2 regions of the Variovorax sp. TLI9-5A genome follow, and region 1 is predicted to be linked to the other one. Evidence: riboswitches for the same ligand, from Rfam matches in the RefSeq annotation. Region 1 holds a riboswitch; the other holds the start of a gene.

The links. A riboswitch is a leader RNA that binds a small molecule or an ion and turns the genes downstream of it on or off. The one in region 1 is predicted to bind thiamine pyrophosphate.
Region 2: linked by a shared signal. The riboswitch ahead of AC1VNX_RS18830 (purine-cytosine permease family protein) and the one ahead of thiC (phosphomethylpyrimidine synthase ThiC) in region 1 are both predicted to bind thiamine pyrophosphate.

What each region holds. Positions count from the first base shown of each region.
Region 1 covers NZ_CP200310.1:1,048,359-1,060,176, reverse strand. The annotation lists gene aceK (bifunctional isocitrate dehydrogenase kinase/phosphatase) at 1-1,134, shown strand, start outside; gene AC1VNX_RS05165 (acetyl-CoA C-acyltransferase) at 1,193-2,377, shown strand; gene AC1VNX_RS05160 (glutamate carboxypeptidase) at 2,464-3,711, shown strand; gene AC1VNX_RS05155 (acyl-CoA dehydrogenase family protein) at 3,755-4,885, shown strand; gene AC1VNX_RS05150 (metallophosphoesterase) at 4,887-5,726, shown strand; gene AC1VNX_RS05145 (YchJ family protein) at 5,884-6,327, shown strand; TPP riboswitch at 6,369-6,474, shown strand; gene thiC (phosphomethylpyrimidine synthase ThiC) at 6,564-8,447, shown strand; gene AC1VNX_RS05135 (M48 family metallopeptidase) at 8,490-9,464, opposite strand; gene AC1VNX_RS05130 (lysophospholipid acyltransferase family protein) at 9,501-10,274, opposite strand; gene gmhB (D-glycero-beta-D-manno-heptose 1,7-bisphosphate 7-phosphatase) at 10,274-10,867, opposite strand; gene glyS (glycine--tRNA ligase subunit beta) at 10,890-11,818, opposite strand, start outside.
Region 2 covers NZ_CP200310.1:3,987,267-3,999,084, reverse strand. The annotation lists gene AC1VNX_RS18850 (thiazole synthase) at 1-732, opposite strand, end outside; gene thiS (sulfur carrier protein ThiS) at 751-954, opposite strand; gene AC1VNX_RS18840 (FAD-dependent oxidoreductase) at 951-2,042, opposite strand; gene thiD (bifunctional hydroxymethylpyrimidine kinase/phosphomethylpyrimidine kinase) at 2,078-2,938, shown strand; gene AC1VNX_RS18830 (purine-cytosine permease family protein) at 2,883-4,226, opposite strand; TPP riboswitch at 4,303-4,403, opposite strand; gene AC1VNX_RS18825 (adenylate/guanylate cyclase domain-containing protein) at 4,603-6,495, shown strand; gene AC1VNX_RS18820 (TetR/AcrR family transcriptional regulator) at 6,482-7,243, opposite strand; gene AC1VNX_RS18815 (aspartate aminotransferase family protein) at 7,356-8,663, shown strand; gene AC1VNX_RS18810 (NAD(P)/FAD-dependent oxidoreductase) at 8,664-9,746, opposite strand; gene fdxA (ferredoxin FdxA) at 9,704-10,033, opposite strand; gene AC1VNX_RS18800 (sulfate adenylyltransferase subunit 1) at 10,076-11,422, opposite strand; gene cysD (sulfate adenylyltransferase subunit CysD) at 11,422-11,818, opposite strand, start outside.

The DNA.
Region 1 (11,818 bases):
TCGCTGCCCATACTGCACGACAGCCACGGCCGGTTCTACATCGACGCCGCGCTCTTCGGCGAAGACGACCTGCAGATGCTCTTCAGCTTCGCGCGCGCCTACTTCATGGTCGACATGGAGGTGCCCTCTGCCTGGGTGCAGTTCCTGCGCTCGCTCATGCCGCGCAAGCCGCGCGCCGAGATCTACAACGCGCTGGGCCTGGCCAAGCAGGGCAAGACGCTCTTCTACCGCGACTTCCTTTCGCACCTGAACTATTCGAGCGACCGCTTCCGCATCGCACCCGGCATCAAGGGCATGGTGATGCTGGTGTTCGACCTGCCGTCGTTCCCGTTCGTGTTCAAGGTCATCAAGGACTTCTATCCGCCGCAGAAGGACACCACGCGCGAGCAGATCAAGGGCAAGTACATGCTCGTGAAACAGCACGACCGCGTGGGCCGCATGGCCGACACGCTGGAGTACAGCGACGTGGGCTTTCCGCTCGACCGCTTCGAGCCCGGGCTGATCGAGGAGATCCGCAAGTTCGCGCCCAGCCAGCTGGAAATCGGCGACCGCGACGGCAACGGGGAGATGGAGGTCGTGGTGAAGCACGTCTACATCGAGCGGCGCATGATCCCGCTGAACATCTACCTGCAGGAAGCCTTCGACACGCTGGCCAACCCCGAGAGCCCGGCGCATGCGAAGCGCGCGAAGGACCAGCTCGAACATGCGGTCGTCGAATACGGCAACGCCATCAAGGACATGGTGGCCGCCAACATCTTCCCCGGCGACATGCTGTGGAAGAACTTCGGCGTCACGCGCGGCGGCAAGGTCGTGTTCTACGACTACGACGAGATCGAATACGTCACCGACTGCAAGTTCCGCAAGGTGCCCGAGCCGCGCAACGAGGAAGAAGAGATGAGCGGCGAGGTCTGGTATTCGGTCGGCCCGAAAGACGTGTTCCCCGAAACCTTCGAGCCCTTCCTGCTGGGCAACAAGGACGTGCGCGAGGCCTTCATGGCCCACCACGCCGACCTGCTCGACGCCGCCTTCTGGCAGCACCACAAGGAACGCATCCAGGCCGGGCAGATGCTTGATGTGTTCCCGTACGAAGAATCGCAGCGCTTCCAGCACGAAGGGCACGCGACGCATTTCTGACCGATCGCTTTTCTTTTCCCTTTCCGATTCCGCTTTCACATTTCCGAAGGAGACCAGCATGTCCGAATCCATCGTCATCGTCGGCGCCGCCCGCACCCCCATGGGTGGCTTCCAGGGCGACTTCTCGTCCCTCTCCGCGCACGACCTCGGCGGCGCAGCCATCAAGGCCGCTGTCGAGCGCGCCGGCATCGCGCCCGACAGCGTGGGCGAAGTGCTGTTCGGCAACTGCCTGATGGCAGGCCAGGGCCAGGCGCCGGCGCGCCAGGCGGCCTACAAGGGCGGCCTGCCCGACAGCGCGGGCGCGGTCACGCTCAGCAAGATGTGCGGCTCGGCCATGAAGGCCGCGATGCTCGCGCACGACCTGCTGCTGGCCGGCACGCACGAGGTGATGGTGGCGGGCGGCATGGAAAGCATGACCAACGCGCCCTACCTCATGCTCAAGGGCCGCGGCGGCTACCGCATGGGCCACGACCGCATCTTCGACCACATGATGCTCGACGGCCTCGAAGACGCCTACCAGCCGGGCCGCTCCATGGGCACCTTCGGCGAGGACTGCGCCGCCAAGTACAAGTTCACGCGCGAGCAGCAGGACGCCTTCGCCATCGCCAGCGTCGAACGCGCCAAGAAGGCCACCGACACCGGCCTCTTCAAGGACGAGATCGCGCCCGTCACCGTCAAGGGGCGCGGTGGCGAGACCGTGATCTCGGTCGACGAAGGCCCGGGCAAGGTCAAGCTCGACAAGATCCCCACGCTCAAGCCCGCGTTCAAGAAGGAGGGCGGCACCATCACCGCCGCATCGAGCTCGTCGATCAACGACGGCGCGGCCGCGCTGGTGATGATGACCGAGTCGCACGCCAGGAAGATCGGCGCGAAGCCCATCGCCCGCATCGTCGGCCACGCCACGCACGCGCAACAGCCCGAGTGGTTCTCCACCGCGCCCGTCGGTGCCGTGCAGAAGCTCTTCGCCAAGACCGGCTGGAAGGCGCGCGACGTCGACCTCTGGGAAGTGAATGAAGCCTTCGCCGTGGTGCCGATGGCGCTGATGCACGAACTCGACGTGTCGCACGACATCGTCAACGTGCACGGAGGCGCCTGCGCGCTGGGCCACCCGATCGGCGCCAGCGGCGCGCGCATCATGGTCACGCTGATCCATGCGTTGAAGGCGCGCGGCAAGACGCGCGGCGTGGCGACGCTGTGCATCGGCGGCGGCGAAGGCACGGCCGTGGCGCTCGAATTGCTATAAGAGCGGGGCTGGGAGCGTCCGAGCAGGGGCGCTCGCCAGCTTTTTTCATCCAGACATTCAAATAAATGCGTAGAGCAGGAGATTTCATGCGCCCATCCATCCACCGCACCGCCATCGCTGCCGTGCTGGCCACCGCTTTCGTGGCGAGTTCCGCCCTGGCCCAGAAGCGCGACAACGTGCTGTTCCAGGCAGCCACCGACGAGCAGCCGGCCGTGATCAAGACGCTGGAAAAGCTGGTCAACATCGAGACCGGCACCGGTGACGCCGAAGGCATCGCCGCCGCGGGCAACTACCTCGAGGGCGAACTCAAGAACCTGGGCTTCACCGTCACCCGCAGCAAGTCGGCCGGCTTGGTGGTGGGCGACAACATCGTCGGCAAGATCAAGGGCCGCGGCGGCAAGAACCTGCTGCTGATGTCGCACATGGACACCGTCTACCTGAAGGGCATCCTCGCGAAGGCGCCCTTCCGCGTCGAGGGCGACAAGGCCTACGGCCCCGGCATCGCCGACGACAAGGGCGGCAACGCGGTCATCCTGCACACGCTCAAGCTGCTGAAGGAATACGGCGTGCGCGACTACGGCACCATCACCGTGCTCTTCAACACCGACGAGGAAAAGGGCTCCTTCGGCTCGCGCGACCTGATCCAGGAAGAAGCCAAGCTGGCCGACTACGTGCTTTCCTTCGAGCCCACCAGCGCTGGCGACGAAAAGCTCTCGCTGGGCACCTCGGGCATCGCCTACGTTCAGGTCAACATCACCGGCAAGGCCTCGCACGCGGGTGCCGCGCCGGAGCTGGGCGTGAACGCGCTGGTCGAGGCTTCCGACCTGGTGCTGCGCACGATGAACATCGACGACAAGTCGAAGAACCTGCGCTTCAACTGGACCATCGCCAAGGCCGGCAACGTCTCGAACATCATTCCCGCCAGCGCCACGCTGAACGCCGACGTGCGCTATGCGCGCAACGAGGACTTCGACGCCGCCATGAAGACGCTCGAAGAGCGCGCGCAGCAGAAGAAGCTGCCCGAGGCCGACGTCAAGGTGATCGTCACGCGCGGCCGCCCGGCTTTCAACGCAGGCGAAGGCGGCAAGAAGCTGGTCGACAAGGCAGTGGCCTACTACAAGGAAGCCGGCGGCACCCTGGGCGTGGAAGAGCGCACCGGCGGCGGCACCGACGCGGCCTATGCGGCGCTCTCGGGCAAGCCGGTGATCGAGAGCCTGGGCCTGCCCGGCTTCGGCTACCACAGCGACAAGGCCGAGTACGTGGACATCAGCGCGATCCCGCGCCGCCTTTACATGGCCGCTCGCCTCATCATGGACCTCGGCGCCGGCAAGTAATAGAAGAAGCGCGAACAAGACAAGAAAGACAGGAGACAACGCCATGCTGCTCAGCGCCGACCAGGAAGCCATCCGCGACGCGGTGCGCGATTTCTCGCAAGCCGAACTCTGGCCCAACGCCGCGAAGTGGGACCGCGAACACAGCTTTCCGAAGGAGGCTCACCAGGGCCTCGCCGCGCTGGGCGCCTACGGCATCTGCGTGCCCGAGGAGCATGGCGGCGCCGGCCTCGACTACCTCACGCTCGCGCTGGTGCTGGAAGAAATCGCGGCCGGCGACGGCGGCACCAGCACCGCCATCAGCGTGACCAACTGCCCCGTCAACGCCATCCTCTTGCGCTACGGCAACGCGCAGCAGAAGAAGCAATGGCTCGAGCCGCTGGCGCAGGGGCAGATGCTCGGCGCCTTCTGCCTCACCGAGCCGCAGGCCGGCAGCGATGCCTCGAGCCTGCGCACCACCGCGCGCAAGGACGGCGACGGCTACGTGATCGACGGCGTGAAGCAGTTCATCACCAGCGGCAAGAATGGGCAGGTCGCCATCGTCATCGCGGTGACCGACAAGGGCGCGGGCAAGCGCGGCATGAGCGCGTTCATCGTGCCGACGAACGCACCCGGCTACAACGTGGCGCGGCTGGAGGACAAGCTGGGCCAGCACAGCAGCGACACCGCGCAGATCAACTTCGACGGCTGCCGCATTCCGCGCGAGAACCTGATCGGCGCGGAGGGCGAGGGCTACAAGATCGCGCTCGGCGCGCTGGAAGGCGGGCGCATCGGCATCGCCGCTCAGAGCGTGGGCATGGCGCGCAGCGCCTTCGACGCCGCACTGGCCTACGCCAAGGAGCGCCAGGCCTTCGGCGGCTCCATCTTCGACCAGCAGGCCGTGGGCTTCCGCCTTGCCGAATGCGCGACGCAGATCGAAGCCGCGCGCCAGCTGATCTGGCATGCGGCCAGCCTGCGCGACGCCGGCCTGCCCTGCCTGAAGGAAGCCGCCATGGCCAAGCTGTTCGCGAGCGAGATGGCCGAGCGCGTGTGCAGCGCCGCCATCCAGACGCTGGGCGGCTACGGCTATGTGAGCGACTTTCCGCTGGAGCGTATCTACCGCGACGTGCGGGTGTGCCAGATCTACGAAGGCACTTCGGACATCCAGAAGCTGCTGATCCAACGCGCGCTGGCGTGACGTGAGCGAGCGCCGAGGGCGACGCCCGGGCTGGTGGCATGCCGCGGCATTCGTGCTCGCGGCATTGGCCGTCTGGAGCTTCGTCATCGAGCCACGCTGGGTGGCTGCACGCGTCGAGCCCCTGAGCTCGGCGCAATGGCAGGCGCCCGCCGGCATGAAGGTCGCGGTGGCGGGCGACTGGCATCTCACATCCCGCTCCGCATGGCGCATCACCAGCGTGGAGCGCGCCGGGCGCATCGTCGACGAGATCAACACCGCGCAGCCCGACGTGGTGCTGCTGCCCGGCGACTTCCTCGCGGGTACGGGTGAAGACGACGAGCCCCTGCCCATCGAAGACATGGCCGCCGTGCTCGGCAAGCTGAAGGCGCCGCAGGGCGTGTATGCGGTGCTCGGCAACCACGACTGGTGGCATGACGGTGAGCGCACGGCAAAGGCACTCACCGCACAGGGCATCCGCGTACTGGAGAACGCCTCGACGCGCCTGCCCGGCCACGACATCTGGGTGGTCGGCATCGGCGACCATTCCACCGGCCATTCGGAGCCGATGCGCGCGCTGGCCGGCGTGCCGCCCGGCGCGGCGACGCTGGTCATGATGCACGACCCCTTCAGCTTCGCGACCATGCCGCGCACGCGCGGGCTGGTGGTGGCCTCGCACACGCACGGCGGGCAGGTGAGCGTGCCGGGCTATGGCGCACTGATCGTGCCGGGCGCCGCCCCGCGCGAATGGGCCTACGGCTGGACCACGCACAAGGACAGGCGCATGTACGTCACCAGCGGGCTGGGCGTGAGCATCCTGCCGGTGCGCTTCAACGTGCGGCCCGAGTGGGTGATGTTCCGGTAGGGCCTGTCGCCGTCGTTTCCGGGGCCATGCGCTGATCCGCAAGCCCGCCGACGCGCAGCGCGTGCAGCGGGCCATCGCCGCGAATCGGCCTTCATGGCCCATCCGCGGGCTTGCCCTCTCGGCACAAGGGCCGCGAGGTGTTCCAATGTGGGTCTTCATGAGTGCCTCCGCCCCATTCCCCGGGTCCCTCCCCGGGTCCTTCTCCGGCCCCTGCCCCTGCGGCCGGACCGACCGCCGCGACAAGCCCGTTCCCCACGCCCAGTGCTGCGGCCGCTACCTCGACGATTTCGACAACACGCCCGCGCCCGATGCCGAATCGCTGATGCGTTCGCGCTATTCGGCCTTCGTGCTGGAGCGCGGCGAGTACCTGCTCGCCACCTGGCATGCCTCGAAACGCCCGGCCTCCATCGAGTTCGAGCCGGGCGTCAAATGGCTCGGGCTGGACGTCCGCGCGCGTTCTGTGCTCGACGCCGACCACGCCGAGATCGAGTTCGTCGCGCGCCAGCGCGGCCCCTCGGGCGCCGCCACCCGCCTGCACGAGCGCAGCCGCTTCGTGCGCGCGGACGGCCGCTGGTACTACCTCGACGGCGACCTGCGGTAACAACCCGCGGGTTGACGCGACGGTCCGAGGCTCGCACAATCGGCCCCGCTCCGGGGTGCACGCATGTGGCGTGCTGAGATGGCAAAGCTGCCGACCCGCGAACTTGATCCGGGTCATACCGGCGTAAGAAGAGCTGCACTCCCTGACTTCGGTCCGTCCACCTTCCCGTGACGGGCATTTGCCGAAGACCACCGAGCGATTGCGGAGCACCCTTTCCTCAACAAGGAGTGCCTCCGATGAATGCCCCCGACAAGTTCACCTCGCTGCTTTCGCTGACGCGCGAGCCCTTTCCCGCGTCGCACAAGTGCGTGATTCCGGGCAGCCGGCCCGACCTGTTCGTGCCCGTGCGCGACGTGCAGCTGACCAATGGCGAGACCGTGTCGCTCTACGACACCTCGGGCCCGTACACCGATCCGAAGGTCGAGATCGACGTGCGCCGCGGCCTGCCCGACGTGCGCGGCGCGTGGATCGCCGAACGCGGCGACACCGAAAGCTACGAAGGCCGCGTGCACCACGCGCTGGACGACGGCGCCAAGAACGAGGACCGCGACGCCCAGCGCCTGGCCGAACTGCGCGCCGGCGCCTCGGCGCTGCAGCGCACGCCGCGCCGCGCGAAGTCGGGCAGCAACGTGACGCAGATGCACTACGCACGCCGCGGCATCGTCACGCCCGAGATGGAATACGTGGCCCTGCGCGAGAACGGCAAGCGCGAATGGATGGCCGAGTACCTCGCCAACGAGGAACGCGCCAGGCGCGTGGCGGGCAACCCGATGGGCGCGAACATTCCGCGCATCATCACGCCCGAGTTCGTGCGCGACGAGGTGGCGCGCGGCCGCGCGATCATTCCCGCGAACATCAACCACCCCGAAGTCGAGCCGATGGCCATCGGCCGCAACTTCAAGGTGAAGATCAACGCCAACATCGGCAACTCGGCCGTCACCTCGAGCATCGAGGAAGAGGTGGAGAAGCTGGTGTGGGCCATCCGCTGGGGCGCGGACAACGTGATGGACCTTTCCACCGGCAAGAACATCCACACCACGCGCGACTGGATCGTGCGCAACAGCCCCGTGCCGATCGGCACCGTGCCCATCTACCAGGCGCTCGAGAAGGTGGGCGGCGTGGCAGAGGACCTGACCTGGGAGATCTACCGCGACACCCTCATCGAGCAGGCGGAACAGGGCGTCGACTACTTCACCATCCACGCCGGGCTGCGCCTGCCCTTCATCCACCTGACGGCCAACCGCATGACCGGCATCGTGTCGCGCGGCGGCTCGATCATGGCCAAGTGGTGCATCGCGCATCACAAGGAGAGCTTCCTCTACACGCACTTCGAGGACATCTGCGACATTATGAAGGCCTACGACGTGAGCTTCTCGCTCGGCGACGGCCTGCGCCCCGGCTCGGGCGCCGACGCCAACGACGAGGCCCAGTTCGCCGAGCTGCGCACGCTGGGCGAGCTCACGCAGATCGCCTGGAAGCACGACGTGCAGACCATGATCGAAGGCCCGGGCCATGTGCCGATGCACATGATCCAGTCGAACATGGACGAGCAGCTCAAGCACTGCCACGAGGCGCCGTTCTACACGCTGGGCCCGTTGACCATCGACATCGCGCCGGGCTACGACCACATCGCCAGCGCCATTGGCGCGGCCATGATCGGCTGGGCCGGCACCGCGATGCTCTGCTACGTGACGCCGAAGGAGCACCTGGGCCTGCCCGACCGCGACGACGTGAAGCAGGGGATCATTGCCTACAAGATCGCCGCGCACGCGGCGGACGTGGCCAAGGGCCACCCGGGCGCCCGCTCTCGCGACGATGCGCTGAGCAAGGCCCGCTTCGAGTTCCGCTGGCAGGACCAGTTCAACCTGGGCCTCGACCCCGACACGGCGCGCGAATTCCACGACGAGACGCTGCCCAAGGATTCGAGCAAGGTGGCGCACTTCTGCTCGATGTGCGGCCCCAAGTTCTGCTCGATGAAGATCACGCAGGAAGTGCGCGAGTACGCCGCGAAGAAGGGCGTGGCCGAGGATCAGGCCATGAGCGAAGGCATGGAGGAGAAGTCGAAGGAGTTCATGGCGGGCGGGGGCGAGATGTACATCCCCATCAAGGCCGTGTCCTGAGGCCCTGGCTCGATCCAGTCTTGAGGCCGGGGAGCCCCGGCCTCAGTTCCAGCGCGGAACCGTCTCGTCCTTGAGCTGCTGCCGCAGCGCGTCGTAGTCGGGCACCACGCTCTCCACGGTTTCCCAGAAGCGGTGCGAGTGGTCCATCACCCTCAGATGGGCCAGTTCGTGCGCGACGACATAGTCGATCACCGGCAGCCGGAAGTGGATCAGCCGCCAGTTGAGCCTGATCGACCCGTCCGCGCTCGCGCTGCCCCAGCGCGTGGCCGCGTTGGACAGCGAGAGCTTCTGCCACCGCACGCCGAGCAGCGGCGCGAAGTGGTCCAGCCGCTCGATGAAGAGCTTGCGCGCCTGCCGCATCAGCCAGGCCTGCGCCGCGTCGCGGATCTGCGAGGGCTCGGCGTTCTGCGAAACGGCCAGCCGCAGCACGCGCGGCACGCCGTCTTCCGTGGCCGCATCCAGCGTGCCGCCCACGCTCGAGAAGCCGTGCTTCGGATCGAGCCGCATCACGACCGGTTCGCCCAGGAACGGAAAGCCCGCCCCGTCCTTCCACTCGATGCGCGTGGCTTCGACGCGGGCGTGGCGCTGGCGCGTCTCGGTGAGCTTGCGCAGGATCCAGTCCGACTTCTCGTGGATGGCCGCATCGACGTCGCGCAGCGCCACCCACCGCGGCGCGCGCACCGACAGCCCCTCGGCGCCCACCAGGAAGCCGATGGTCTTGCGCTTGCCGCGCTTGAACTCGTAGGCCACGCGCGCCGAGCCCAGCACCACTTCGCGCGTGGCCTGGGGGTGGGCGAAGTTCGCGAGCGTCAGCGTGTCGGCCAGGGGCACCGCGGGCGGCGCATGCGGATCGACAGGCTCCGCAGGAAGAGCCGCCGCATCCGGCTGCATGGCGGGGGGCACCGCCGGCTTGGGCTTCTTCGGACGGCGCGGGCGTGCCGGCGCGGGCGCCGGAGGCGCGAACTCGCTCCCCAGCCCCTCGAACAGGTCCATCGTGAACCGGAGCAGTCCCCCCATGGCGGGCCTTCTGGTTTCTGTTCTACCGGCTCGCCTTCAGCTCACCGCTTCCTGCCGGGCGGGCTGCGACGGGTTGTTGACGTAGGCCTCGGGGTCGAGGCGGCGCATCTCGGCCTCGATCCATTCCTCGACCTCGCGCATCAGCTCGTCGGGCTTGCGGCCCACGCTGGAAATGGCCGGGCCGATGGACACGTCGACCACGCCGGGGCGCTTGATGAAGGCCTTGCGCGGCCACACCTTGGCCGAGGTCACGGCGATCGGAATCACCGGCACGCCGGTCTCGCAGGCGAGCCGCGTGCCGCCGCTCTTGTAGGTGCCCTTCTGCCCGCGCGGAATGCGCGTGCCCTCGGGGAACATGATGATCCAGATGCCCTGCGCGAGCAGCTTGCGCCCCTGGTTCACCACCTTGTTGAAGGCCTGCGCGCGCTGGCTGCGGTCGATGTGGATCATGTCCAGCCGCGCCATCGCCCAGCCGAAGAAGGGGATGTAGATCAGCTCCTTCTTGAACACGTAGGCCAGCGGGTGCGGCATCAGCGTGGGCATGAGGAAGGTCTCGAGCGTCGACTGGTGCTTCACCAGCAGGACCGCGCCGGCCAGCTTGTCGGTCGGCAGGTTCTCCATGCCGCTCACGCGGGTCTTGATGCCCAGCAGAACGCGCGCGCCGCCGATGGCCCAGCCCAGCCAGCGCACGGCCATCCAGTACAGCGGAATGCCGCGCTTCCAGAGCGAGCTGACGCACATGATGATGCCCCAGGGCACCACAGTGACCAGCATCCAGAGTGCGTGAAGAATGGAACGGAACAACGCCATCAGACAGCTACCTGCAGTGCATCCCGCGCTTCGCGCGCGAGCAGAAAATCGACAAAGGCGGCGAGATCGTCGTGGACCAACGTGTTCGCCGGGTATTCGGAAGGAAGCGGATCGACGCCGCGGCAGGCCGCGCCCATGCCCGTGAGCAGCAGGTGCGGCTCGCAGCCGGCGGCCGCGCCGGCCTGCAGGTCGCGCAGGCTGTCGCCGCAGGTCGGCACGCCCTTGAGATCGATGCCGTAGCGGTCGCCGATCTGCAGAAACAGACCCGGCTTCGGCTTGCGGCAGTCGCAGTTCTCGTCGGGGCTGTGCGGGCAGTAGAACACCGCGTCGACCTTGCCGCCCACGGCCGCGAGCATCTTGTGCATCTTGGCGTGCATGGCGTTGAGCGAGGCCATGTCGAACAGACCCCGGCCCAGGCCCGACTGGTTCGACGCGATCACCACGTGCCAGCCCGCATGGTTGAGCCGCGCGACGGCCTCCAGCGCACCGGGCAGCGGCGTCCACTCGATGTCGCTCTTCACGAAGTCTTCGCGGTGCACGTTGATCGTGCCGTTGCGGTCGAGGATGACGAGTTTCATGGCAGAGCCGCCCATGGTGGTGTTGCCGTAGGAATGTTCAGACGGCCAGCCACTCGAGCTGCGCCACCCGGTTCATCGCTGCGTGCAGCGACATCAGCAGGCCGAGCCGGTTCAGGCGCAGGTCGGCCTGTTCGGCGTTGACCATCACGCCGTCGAAGAAGGCGTCGACCGGCTCGCGCAGCGCGGCCAGCGTCTGCAGCGAGGCGGTGTAGTCGCCGGCGTCGAACTGCGCGTTGGCGGCGGGCACGACCTGCGCCATGGCCGCGTGCAATGCCTTCTCGGCGGGCTCCTGCAGCAGCAGTTCGCTGACGTGCGCGTCGGCCTCGGGTGCCTTCTTGAGGATGTTGCCGATGCGCTTGTTGGCGGCGGCCAGTGCGGCTGCGGCCGGCAGGGCGGCGAAGGCGCGCACGGCGGCCAGCAGCTTGGGCACCTCGCCCAGGCGCTGCGGGCGCGGAGCCAGCACGGCTTCGACTTCCTGCGCGCTGGCGCCCTGCTCGCGCAGGGAACCGGCGAGCCGGTCGTAGATGAAATCGACGACCTGGCTCACGTCTTCCGCGGCCTTGTGCAGCGGGAACTGCCCGGTCTTGCCGATGGCGTCGTCCAGCACGGTACGCGCGGCGCTCACCAGCTTGCTCAGATCGAGCGGCAGGTCTTTCTCGACCAGCATGCGGATCACGCCCAGCGCATGGCGGCGCAGCGCGAAGGGGTCGCGGTCGCCGGTGGGCAGGTTGCCGATGCCGAACATGCCGACCAGCGTCTCGAGCTTGTCGGCCAGCGCCACCACGAGGCCCACGGTGTTGCGCGGCAGCTCATCGCCGGCGAAGCGCGGCTTGTAGTGGTCTTCGATGGCGTCGGCCACCGATGCGTCGAGGCCGTCGTGCAGCGCGTAGTAGCGGCCCATGATGCCCTGCAGCTCGGGGAACTCGCCGACCATGTCGGTCACGAGGTCGGCCTTGGCGAGCTGGG
Region 2 (11,818 bases), 2.9 Mb from region 1:
TCGATGCGCATCGCGCCCGGCCTGCACCGCGTCGGCAAAGGCGCCGGCCATCGCGACCGGGTCCTGCGCCAGCGCGACAGCGGTGTTCAGCAGCACGCCGTCGTATCCCCATTCCATGACCTGGCAGGCATGCGATGGCAGGCCCAGGCCCGCATCCACCAGCATCGGCACCTTGAGCCGGTCGCGCAGCACCTGCAGCGCATACGGGTTGACGGGCCCCCGGCCGGTGCCGATGGGCGCGGCCCACGGCATCACCGCCTGGCAGCCGACGTCGACCAGCCGCTGGCACAGCACCAGGTCCTCGGTGCAGTAGGGCAGCACCTTGAAGCCCTCTCGGATCAGCTGCGAAGCCGCTTCGACGAGGTTCAGCGTGTCGGGCTGCAGCGTGTAGTCGTCGCCGATCAGCTCAAGCTTGATCCACGGCGTGTCGAACAGCTCGCGCGCCATCTGCGCGGTGGCGACCACCTCCTGAATGCTGTGGCAGCCGGCGGTGTTGGGCAGCACCGGCACCGCGAGCTTGCGCAGCAGCTCCCAGAAGCCGTTGCCGAGCTCGCTGTTGCCCGAGCCCTGGTTGGCCGTCTGCCGGCGCAGCGAGGCGGTCAGCATCGCCGGCTTCGCGCGCTTCACGGCGGCTTCGAGCAGATCAGGGGAGGGATAGCGCGCGGTGCCCAGCAGCAGGCGGCTCTGGAAGGTCTCGCCGTAGAGCACCAAGGGGTCGTTCGTGGTCGTCATTTCTGTTGTCTCCATCAATCAGCCGCCCGTCACGGGGCGGATCACTTCGACTCGGTCATCGGGCTGCAGCGCACGCGACGCGTAGGCCGAGCGCGGCACGAATTCGCGGTTCACGGCTACCGCGAAGGGGGGAGTGGCCTCCAGCGCAGCCAGCGCGTCGGTCAACGTCGCCTGGTCGGGCAGGGTGAAGGGCTTGTCGTTGATCAGGATGTTCATCGTCATGTGTCTCGGGTCTCCATGCCGAAGCTCTTCGCGAGGGGCGAGCGGCCCTGCGTCAGCATCTCCATCGCCGCGTCGAGCATCGCGGGCGCGATCATGAAACCGTGGCGGTACAGGCCGTTGATCTGCAGCACGCGCGGCTGCGGCAGGCGCAGGGCGGGGAGGTTGTCGGGCAGCGCGGGCCGGCACTGCGTCGCGATCTCGACGATGCGCGCCTCGGCGAAGCCGCTGTGCACGGCATAGGCGGCGCTCAGCAGTTCCAGCGTGGAGCGCACGCTGGCGGGCGACATGTCGTCCGACTCGATCTCCGTCGCGCCGATCACGAACAGGTTGCCCGGCTTGGGCGCGATGTAAAGCGGGTAGCGCGGATGCACGAGGCGCGTGGGGCGCTGCAGGCGCACCTCGGGCGCATGCACGCGGATCACCTCGCCGCGCACGCCGCGCAGGGCGTTCCACTGCGGGCGGGCACCGAGGCCGCGGCAGTCGATCACCCAGTCGGGCTGGCCGGCCGTGCCAGGCGAGAAGTCCGAAGGCGCACGTGGCGATTGCCAGTGCAGCGTTACGCGAGAGCTGCTCTCGAGCGTGGCCCGCAGCGAGGCCAGCAACGCGCGATTGTCGAGCTGGCCTTCGCCCGGAAGGAACAGGCCCTGCGCGAAGCGCTGGCCCAGCGAAGGTTCCAGCGTGGCGATCGCGCGGGCGTCGACGGACTGCATCGGCGCCAGCTCGGGCACCTGCGCACCGGTGTTCGCGAGCACGCGCGCGAGCCGCGTGGCCTCGGCGGCATCCTGCCGGTGCCAGAGCACCAGCGTGCCTTCGCGCTGGAAGAACACGGGCTGTGCCAGCGGCGCGAGAAGCTCCGGCCAGCGCGACAGCGCGTGCTGCCCCATGCGCACGACAGACACCGGCGCCACCGCCGATTCGGCCAGCGGCGCCAGCATGGCGGCGGCCACGCGCGCGGCAGCGCCTTCGGCCTCGGCGCTGCCAGCCTCGAACACATCGACCTTGCATCCGGCCTGCGCGAGCGTTATAGCCATCAGCCGGCCCATGAGGCCCGCGCCGAGGATGGCTACCGAGTCGAAAGGAAGGCTCATGCCAGGGCTCCTTCGCGTCGCCGATAATTTTCGGCATGACCCAAGGCACCATCCAAGAGCCCACTCAGCGCTACGCACGCGTGCTTTCCATCGCTGGTTCCGACAGCGGCGGCGGCGCCGGCATCCAAGCCGATCTCAAGACCTTCGCCGCCCTGGGCTGCTACGGCATGACGGCCATCACCGCGCTCACCGCGCAGAACACGCTCGGCGTCTCGGGCATCCACGGCGTGCCGCCCGATTTCCTCAAGGCGCAGATCCAGGCCGTGGTCGAAGACATCGGCGTCGATGCCGTCAAGCTCGGCATGCTGCATGCGCCCGAGGTGGTCGACGTGGTGGCCTGGGCCATCGACCGCTACCAGCTGAAGAACGTGGTGCTCGACCCGGTGATGGTCGCCACCAGCGGCGATCGCCTGATCGCCGCCGAGACGGTGCAGGTGCTGGTGCGCGAGCTGTTCCCGCGCGCCGTGGTCGTCACGCCCAATCTCGACGAGGCCGCCTTGCTGATCGGCCATGCCATCGAAGGCGTGGACGCGCTCGACGGCGCGGCCGACGAACTGCTGGCGCTCGGAGCGAAGGCCGTGCTGCTCAAGGGCGGCCACCTGCCGGGCAACGAAGTGGTCGACGTGCTGCTGCAGGCCGGCGGCGAACGCAGGCGACTTGCCTCCGGCCGCATCGAAAGCCGCAACCTGCACGGCACCGGATGCACGCTGTCGTCCGCCATCGCAGCGCACCTTGCACTGGGCGCGACGCTGCCCGAGGCGGTCGAACGCGCGCGCGCCTACATCCTCGGCGCGATGGCCGCCGCAGCGAACGTGAAGATCGGCGCGGGTCATGGCCCCCTCAACCACGGCTTTGCGCCAGTGCCGACGCACCGGCTGCCGTTGAAGGCCGGCTGAGCCAGGCCAGCGCGAAGGTCGCGGCCAGCGTCGGCAGCGCGGAGCCGAACTGCGGCGCCCACTTGGCAAGCGCGTGATACGCGGCGATGCCCGCGATCCAGATCAGCGCCGCACCGAAGTCGACCTTGCGCCGCGCGCCATGCGGCGAAACCGTCTCGCCGCTGCCCAGCCGGCCGATGATCACGCCGTACAGCGGCACGAACACCGAACTCAGCAGCAGCAGGAAAGGCTCCAGCGTGTGCATCGGCAGCACCAGCGCCAGCGCGATGCACAGGGCCGCCAGCAGCAGGCCCCAGCGCTTCACGCTCCAGCGCGGCAGCAGGCTGTGCGTGGAGACCGAACCCGAGTACACGTCGCCGTAGGCGTTGTCGAGCTCGTCGATCAGGATCAGGCCCAGCGCCACCAGGCCACCCTGGGCCAGCAGCAGCGCGGTGACGAGGCCCGTGCCCGGCTCGGCCACGCTCACCACCATCACGCCCAGCGCGTAGCACCAGACGTTCGCGACCGCATAGCCGATCCAGGTGCCACCGAATGCGCCGCCGAGTCCGCCTGAGCTGCGCTTGCCGTGCCGTGCATAGTCGGCCACCAGCGGCAGCCACGACACAGGCATCGCGATCACCAGGTCGAGCGCACTGAACATGCCCATCGTGCCGTCGCCGGGGCGTGCCCAGAAGGCATCCAGCCCTTTGGCCTGCAGTTGCGTCGCGAACTGCCAGGTGAGCCAGAGCAGCGACAGCACCACCAGCGGCAGCCCGAATCGGCTCACGAAGCGCCGCACCAGCCTCACCATCGAGCCAGCGAGCAGCGCCAGCAGCACCGCGCCCCACAGCAGCGTCGTCAGCACGCCGCCCCAGAAGGAGCCCAGCGCCGGACCCACCACCGTCTGGCCGATGGCCTGCGTGCCTTCCCGCATCACCACGAGCTCGAAGGTGGTCCAGCCCACCAGCTGCACGATGTTGAGCAGCACCGGCAGCCGCGCGAAGGCGCTGCCGTAGGTTGCGTGCATGAGGCCGGCGCTCGCCAAGCCGCTCTGGCAGCCCAGCCGCGCGGTCCAGGCCAGCAGGCCCGCGCCGATGCACGAGCCGAGCACGATGGCGATCGCCGCGTCGCGCGTGCCCACCGCCGGCACCAGGTAGGCGCCGATCTGCATTACCAGCAGGCCCACGCCGAGGCTGAACCAGAGCGAGGCATGGTCGTGCCAGCCGAACACGCGCTGCGAGGCGGGCAGGGGCGTCAGCGCCTCGTTCGAGACGACCGTGCTGTCGTTGCTCTTTTCGTCGTGTGCCATCCGTTTGCTCCAGTGCAAAAGGTTTGGCAGGTGGGCGAGGCCCCAGTGGCGCGGCTTTCACGCGAGAAGGCGTGAGAGGCCACCGGACCAGCTTCCCTGCGCGAGGATTACCTCAATCAGGTTCAAAGGGACTTTCTCAGCCGGACGGCAAGCCGCCCAACACCCCTAGCAAGTACGCCCCGGGAGAACCCGCGGCGCGGGCCGAAGTTTATCCGCTGCCGGGAAGCCGCAACGGCGGGCGTGCCTTTGCAGGCAGGGAAAACCCTTGGAGCACCAGCGCACCGCGCGAGAATCGCTGCCAAAGAAGTAACGACAGCAGAAGAAACGGGAGCGCATGCCGATAAGCATGCAGAAGAGGAAATGGAGAGGAACTTGCATGGCCGATAACGATTTCAAGGCCCCCCGCCTGCGACGATTCAGGGTCGACGTAGGCACCATCATCTGCGCCGTCGCGATGGTGCAGTCGCTGCTGCTGGTGGCCTTCGGCTACTGGGCGGCCGAGAAGCTGGTGTCCAAGGTGGGCACCACCGCGCACAAGATCAACCACGACCGGGTGGAGGACAACGTGCTTGCCTTCCTCGCCAAGACGGAAGGCGTCATCCGCTCCATAGCGGATTCGCCCAGCGTCCATGTCTGCGGCGAGGACGGCGAGCAGACCGCCGAGATGCTCTGGACCATGCTGGAGCAGACCCCCGAGCTCGACAGCATCAACGTGGCCACCGATCATGGTCACGTGCTGATGGCTGTGCGCTACCCTGTGCCGGCCATCCGGCAGGTGCTGCGCGGGCCCGATTTCAGCACCGAGACCTGGCACTACAAGGACTCGCCGGACTTGGACGGCGGCGATGCGAAGCAGCGCTTCGCGACGACCTCGATCTCGGCCTACCGCAGCGATTTCGATCCCGAGAAGCGCACCTGGTACCTGGAGGCCATGAAGGCGAAGGGCCCAGTGTGGACCCAGCCCTTCCTGATGAGCGACGCGCAGGAGCTTGCCATCGGCCATGCGCGGCCTGCGGGGCGCGTCGACGACGAGGGCCACAAGCGCGGGCTCGTGGTCGACGTCAATGTGTCGCTGGGACATCTGTCGAAGCTGATACGCGTCTCCGGCGCGCTGGGCAGCGGCGAGAGCGCACTGCTCAGCTCCGACCATCACGTGATCGCGCGCAGCGACCACCCCGAGCCGGTACGCAAGCTCGAGTCGCCCGACAGCGGCGTGCTCGGTGCCATCCACGCACACATGCTCGCGGCCAGCACGGCAGGTGGCGCCGACGACGTCGCCTTCTCCATCGAGTACGAAGGGCGCCGCTACCTCGTGCAGACCTCGCACCTGCCGCACACCCGCTGGCAGCTTGTGAGCTGGGAGCCCGAGGATCTGCTGCTCGGTGGCCTGCATCGCTCGGTGCTCTGGTCGTTGCTGCTGACGGCCAGCTTTCTGGCACTGTCGCTCTTCATCTCGCTGCGGCTGTCGAAGCTGGTGACCGGGCCCATCGAAAACCTCTCGCGCGTCGCGCGCCGCATCGGTCGGCTGGAGCTCGACGACCTGCCGATCGAGCCGAGCCGGGTGCTCGAAGTGCAGCATCTCAACCAGGCGCTGGACGAGTCGGCGCGCAGCCTCAAGGCCTTCAGCAAGTTCGTGCCGGTCGACATCATCCGGCAGCTCGTCGCGGAAGGGCATGCGCTGGGGCCGAGCGGATCGCCGCGGCGCATCACCGCGATGTTCACCGACGTGGAAGGCTTCACCGGCATCTCGGAGTCGATGCCGGCCGACGTGCTCGTGCGCCAGCTGACCGAGTACTTCAACCTCGCCGCGGGCATCTTCGCGCGCCACGGCGGCGTGATCGACAAGTTCATGGGCGACGGCATCATGGTGCTGTGGGGCGCACCCACCGAACTCGAAGACGCGGAGTACCGCGCCTGCGTGGCGGCGATCGAGCTGCATGCCGAGATGAACGCGCTCAACGAGAAGTGGCGCGCCGAGGGCCTGCAGGAGTTCCGCACGCGCGTGGGCATCCACACCGGCCACGTGATCGCGGGCGTGCTCGGCTCGAGCAATCGCCTGTCGTACACCGCCATCGGCGATGCAATCAACGCGGCAAGCCGCATCGAGGGCGCCAACAAGGAGCTGGGCACGCGCACGCTGATCTCCGAGGCCACCTTCGAGGGGCTGGGCGGCCGGCTCGCCACGCGCCGCATCGAGGAGCTCGCGGAGCTGCGCGGCCGGCAGACGCGCATGGTGCTCTACGAGGTGCTGGGACCTAAGCCTGCTTGACCCGGCGCGCGAAGGCTTCGAGTCCGTCGATGGTGATCTGGACGTGGCGCTCGAAGCTGCTGTCCAGCGGCACCGTCGTGCCGTTGTCCCAGCGCAGGATGAACGCCTTGTTGGCCAGCTGCGAGAGGTTGCGTGTGAGCACCGGGTGGTCGAGCGGGCGGATCGTGTGCACGCGTTCGCGCAGCTCCTCGGCCCAGGCCTGGGTGTTGTCGGCGGGCAGGGGCGAGAACTCCATCGTCAGGAAGCCCAGCATCGCGGCGACCACGCAGTTGTAGGCCTCCAGCAGCGGCTCGCCCTCGAAGCCGGCATCGGTCAGCGTGGCCAGGATGCCCTCGACCAGCTCCATCGGCAGGCTGCCGTTGGACACCAGCTGCGCCCCCAGCAGCTGCGCCACGTTCGGATGGCGCCGCACGGCGGCACGGCAGCGGCGGAAGAGTTCGGCGATCCAGTCCTTCCAGACGAGTTTGCCGGACGGCGGCGCGACCTCGGCCATGACAAGCGCGGCCACCTCGGCCAGGAGCGCCTCGCGCGTGCTCACGTGCCAGTGCACCGTGGCGGGGTAGACGTCGAGCCGGGCCGCCACCTCGCGCATGCTGAAGGCGCCGAGGCCGAATTCGTCGATCTGCGCGAGCGCCTCTTCGGCGATGCGCTGCTTCGTCAGGCCACCGCCGCCGGAGGGGCGGCCGGCAGTGCGGGGTTTCGGGGGCTGGGGGGGCTTTGGGGGCGAGGAGGACGGGGTCTTCGTCATGGTTGCAGCCATTGTGCGGCAGTCGGGTTGACTGTATAAACAAAATAAATTGAGCATCGATCAATAAACCGCGCTGCACGCGATCGGCGCGCCACCCCGGAAGGACATCGCCATGCCCCATGCGGACATCGACCAGGCCCTCGCGGCCGCACACCGCCGCTTCACCGAAAGCAACCCCGCCAGCCTGCGCCAGTTCGAGGAACAGGCGCGCTACATGCCCGGCGCCAACAGCCGCTCGGTGCTGTTCTACGCGCCGTTCCCGCTGACCATCGCCAGGGGCGAGGGCGCTACGCTCTGGGACGCCGACGGCCATCGCTATGCCGACTTCATCGCCGAGTACACGGCCGGCGTCTACGGCCATTCGGCGCCCGAGATCCGCGAGGCCGTCGCCGAGGCGATGAAGGGCGGCATCAACCTCACTGGCCACAACCTCCTCGAAGGCCGGCTCGCCAGGCTCATTTGCGAGCGCTTTCCGCAGATCGAGCAGCTGCGCTTCACCAATTCCGGCACCGAGGCGAACCTGATGGCGCTGACGGCGGCGCTGCACTTCACCGGCCGCCGCAAGCTCGTCGTGTTCTCGGGCGGCTATCACGGCGGCGTGCTGGGCTTCGGCGCCAAGCCGCTGCCGACGACCGTGCCCTTCGACTTCCTGGTGCTGCCCTACAACGACGAGCGCACGGCACGCGAGCAGATCGACAAGCATGGCCCCGAGATCGCCGCCATCCTCCTGGAGCCGATGCAGGGCGCGAGCGGCTGCATTCCGGGCCGGCTGGAGTTCCTGCAGGCTTTGCGCGAATCGGCGACCCGAGCCGGCGCGCTGCTCATCTTCGACGAGGTGATGACCTCGCGCCTCGCGCCGCACGGGCTGGCGAACAAGCTGGGCATCCGCTGCGACCTGACCACGCTGGGCAAGTACATCGGCGGCGGCATGTCCTTCGGCGCCTTCGGCGGCCGCGCCGACGTGATGGCGCTCTTCGATCCGCGCACCGGGCCGCTGGCCCATTCGGGCACCTTCAACAACAACGTGCTGACGATGGCGGCCGGCCACGCGGGGCTCACGAAGCTGTTCACCCCCGAGGCTGCGGGCGCTCTGGCCGACAGGGGCGACGCGATGCGCACGCGGCTCAACGCGCTGTGCGCGGGGGAGGGCGTCGCGATGCAGTTCACCGGCATCGGTTCGCTGATGAACGCGCATTTCGTGGGCGGCGAGGTGCGCAGCACCGATGACCTGGCGCCGGTCGATGCCCGCCTGCGCCAGCTGCTCTTCTTTCATCTGCTGAGCGAGGGCATCTACACCTCGCCGCGCGGATTCGTCGTGCTGTCGCTGCCGCTGACGGATGCGGACATCGACCACTACGTGGCCGCCATCGGCAGCTTCATCGGCGAATACCGGGCGTTGCTGCCCGGCGCCGCGAACTAGTTAGCGGGAGCCGGCCACGCCCAGCAGCTCGTGCAGGCGGGTGCTGGTGGTGGTGTATTGCAGCGCAACGGCCTTGCCTGGGAACACGATGGCCGTGGCGCCCCAGGCTGCAAGCGTGGCCTCGTGGAAGCCGCAGACGATGAGCTTCTTCTTGCCCGGGTAGGTGTTGATGTCGCCCACCGCGAACACGCCGCGTTCGCGGGTTTCGTACTTCTCGGTGTCCACCGGCACCTGCTTGCGCTCCAGCTCCAGCCCCCAGTCGGCGATCGGGCCGAGCCGCGGCGAGATGCCCAGGCAGGCGACCAGCGCGTCCAGCGGCAGGTCGAGCGTGGTCGCGTCGGGCGTGGTGATCTGGAGCTGTTTTCCGTCGAAGGCGCTGGGCTGGCCGACCTTGAAGGCCAGCTTGTCCGCGGCCACGAGGGCGCGCATGGCCGAAACGGTGGCTTCCTCGGCCTGGAAGCCGTCGCGCCGGTGCACCAGCGTGACCTGCTTCGCGATGGCGGTGAGTGCGAGGGCGGTTTCGAGCGCGATGTCGTCGCCGCCGTTGACCACCACCGCCTGCCCCGCGAAGCGGTCCAGCGAATCGGGGTGATAGAAGAGCGAGGAGCCCTCGAACTGCGCGATGCCTTCGACCGAGATGCGCTTGGGCACGAAGGCTCCGACGCCGGCCGCGATGAATACCGTCTTCGCCAGGAATGCCTTGCCCGCCGACGTGGTCAGCAGCAGCCGACCATCGGCCTCGCGCGCCAGGGTGGAAACCTGCTCGCCGAAATGGAATTGCGGCTTGAACGGCGCCACCTGCTTGAGCAGCGACTGCGCCAGGTCGCGCCCGCTGGTCATGGGCGTGCCTGGAATGTCGTAGATGGGCTTGTCGCCATACAGCGCCACGCACTGGCCGCCGGCGGCGGGCAATGCATCGACGATGTGGCAGGAGATTTCGAGCAGGCCCAGCTGGAAGGCCTGGAACAGCCCCACGGGGCCGGCACCGACGATCAGCGCATCGGTCTCGATCGGGGAAACGGCAGGGGCGGCGGGCTGGTTCAGCGCACCAGCTCCCCGATCTTGTCCGTCTTGTCCTTCCACTCCTCGGCGTCGGGCAGGGCGGGCTTGCGCTTGGTGATGCTCTTCCAGCCGTCGGCCTGGGCCAGCTCGGCATTGATCTTGATGAAGGCGATCTGGTTGGCCGGCAGGTCTTCCTCGGCGTAGATCGCGTTGACCGGGCACTCGGGGATGCACACCGCGCAGTCGATGCATTCGTCCGGGTCGATCACCAGCATGTTGGGACCTTCGCGGAAGCAGTCGACGGGGCAAACGTCCACGCAGTCGGTGTATTTGCAACGGATGCAGGCTTCGGAGACGACGTGGGTCATTTGTCTTTTTGCGTCAGAAGTGGTCGGGAAAAACCCTAGATTTTAGGCCCTTGCGGCGGAGGGCTGCACGAGCACGGCGGCGGCGGTCTTGTGGGAGGCCGTATCGACCAGCACCAGCGAGCCCAGGGCGCGCGATTGCGTGAAAGGCAGCACCGCCAGCGGCTGCTGCAGTGCCAGCACCACGTCGCCGATGGCATTGGCCTCGATCTGCGTCGCCGGCTCCGATTCGAGCGTCGTGATGTTCACGCGATCGACGATGCGCGCCACCTTGGCCTTGACCCAGCGGTGGCCCTGCAGCGCCCAGTAGATGCGGCCTGCGACCAGCGGCTCGTCGTCGAGCCAGGCCACGGTGGCGGTGATCTCGCGCACCGGCTCGAAGGCGCCCGGCGCCAGCAGCCAGTCGCCGCGAGACACGTCGACCTCGCGGTCCAGCACGATGCCGGCGCTGTGGCCCGCATGCACCGCCTTCGGCTGGCGCGTGTGGCTCAGCACCTGCGCGACCGTGGCGGTCTGGTTGCTCGGCAGCACGGTCACGCGCTGGCCCGGCTCCACGTGGCCCGAGGCGACGCGGCCCCAGAACACGCGGCGGCCCTGCGAGGTGTCGGCAGACGACGAGAACTTCTCGACCCACTGCACCGGGAAGGCGAAGGGCACGGCTTCGTCCTGCGCCGTGACGGGCAGGTCTTCCAGCAGCTCGAGCAGGCTCGGGCCTTCGTAGCCGACCCAGTCGGCATGGCGCGTGGCCACGTTCCAGCCCTTGAGCGCGGAGATCGGCACGATGGCCGCCACCTTCACGCCGGCTGCCTCGGCAAAGGCGTTCAGCGCGGTCGAGATGCGCTCGAAGGCCAGGCCCGCGTCGGCGATGGCGTCCAGCTTGTTGATGGCGAACACGATCGACTGCACGCGCAGCAGGTTGCAAAGCAGCGTGTGGCGGCGCGTCTGCGGCAGCAGTTCGCGCTTGACGACGGTGCCGTCTTCCACCTCTGCGGCCCAGGCCAGCTTGGTCGCGTCGACCAGCACCACTGCCGCGTCGGCGGCCGAGGCGGCCGTGACCATGTTGCGCGTGTACTGCTCATGGCCCGGCGCGTCGCCGATGATGAACTTGCGCTTGGCTGTCGAGAAGTAGCGGTATGCCACGTCGATGGTGATGCCTTGCTCGCGCTCGGCCGAGAGGCCATCGGTCAGCAGGGCCAGGTCGGTCTCGCCGCCGCGCTGCACGCCGGCGAGCTGGTCCTGCAGCACAGTCTTGCTGTCGACCAGCAGGCGGCCGATGAGCGTGCTCTTGCCGTCGTCGACGGAGCCGCAGGTGATGAAGCGAAGGGCGGTGCCGGTGTCGCCGTGCGCATCGGCGGCGGTGGTCACGGGGGTTGCAGTCGTCGTCGCGCTCATCAGAAGTAACCGTCTTTCTTTCGTTTTTCCATCGAAGCTTCGGACGTCATGTCGTCCATGCGGGTGGCGCCGCGCTCGCTCACGTCGACCGACAGCGTCTCGAGCACCACGTCGCTCGCATCGGCTGCCAGGCTTTCCACCGGGCAGGTGGTGGTGATGTCGCCCACGGTGCGGAAGCGCACGTCGCGCACCTGCACCGTTTCGCCGTCGCGCGCCGGGGTCAGCCCGGTCACCGGCACCAGCAGGCCGCGGCGCTCCACAACTTCGCGCTTGTGCGTGTAGTAGATCGAGGGCAGGCCGACTTCCTCGCGGGCGATGTACTGCCACACGTCGAGCTCGGTCCAGTTCGAGATCGGGAACACGCGGAAGTGCTCGCCCGGGGCCAGGCGCGTGTTG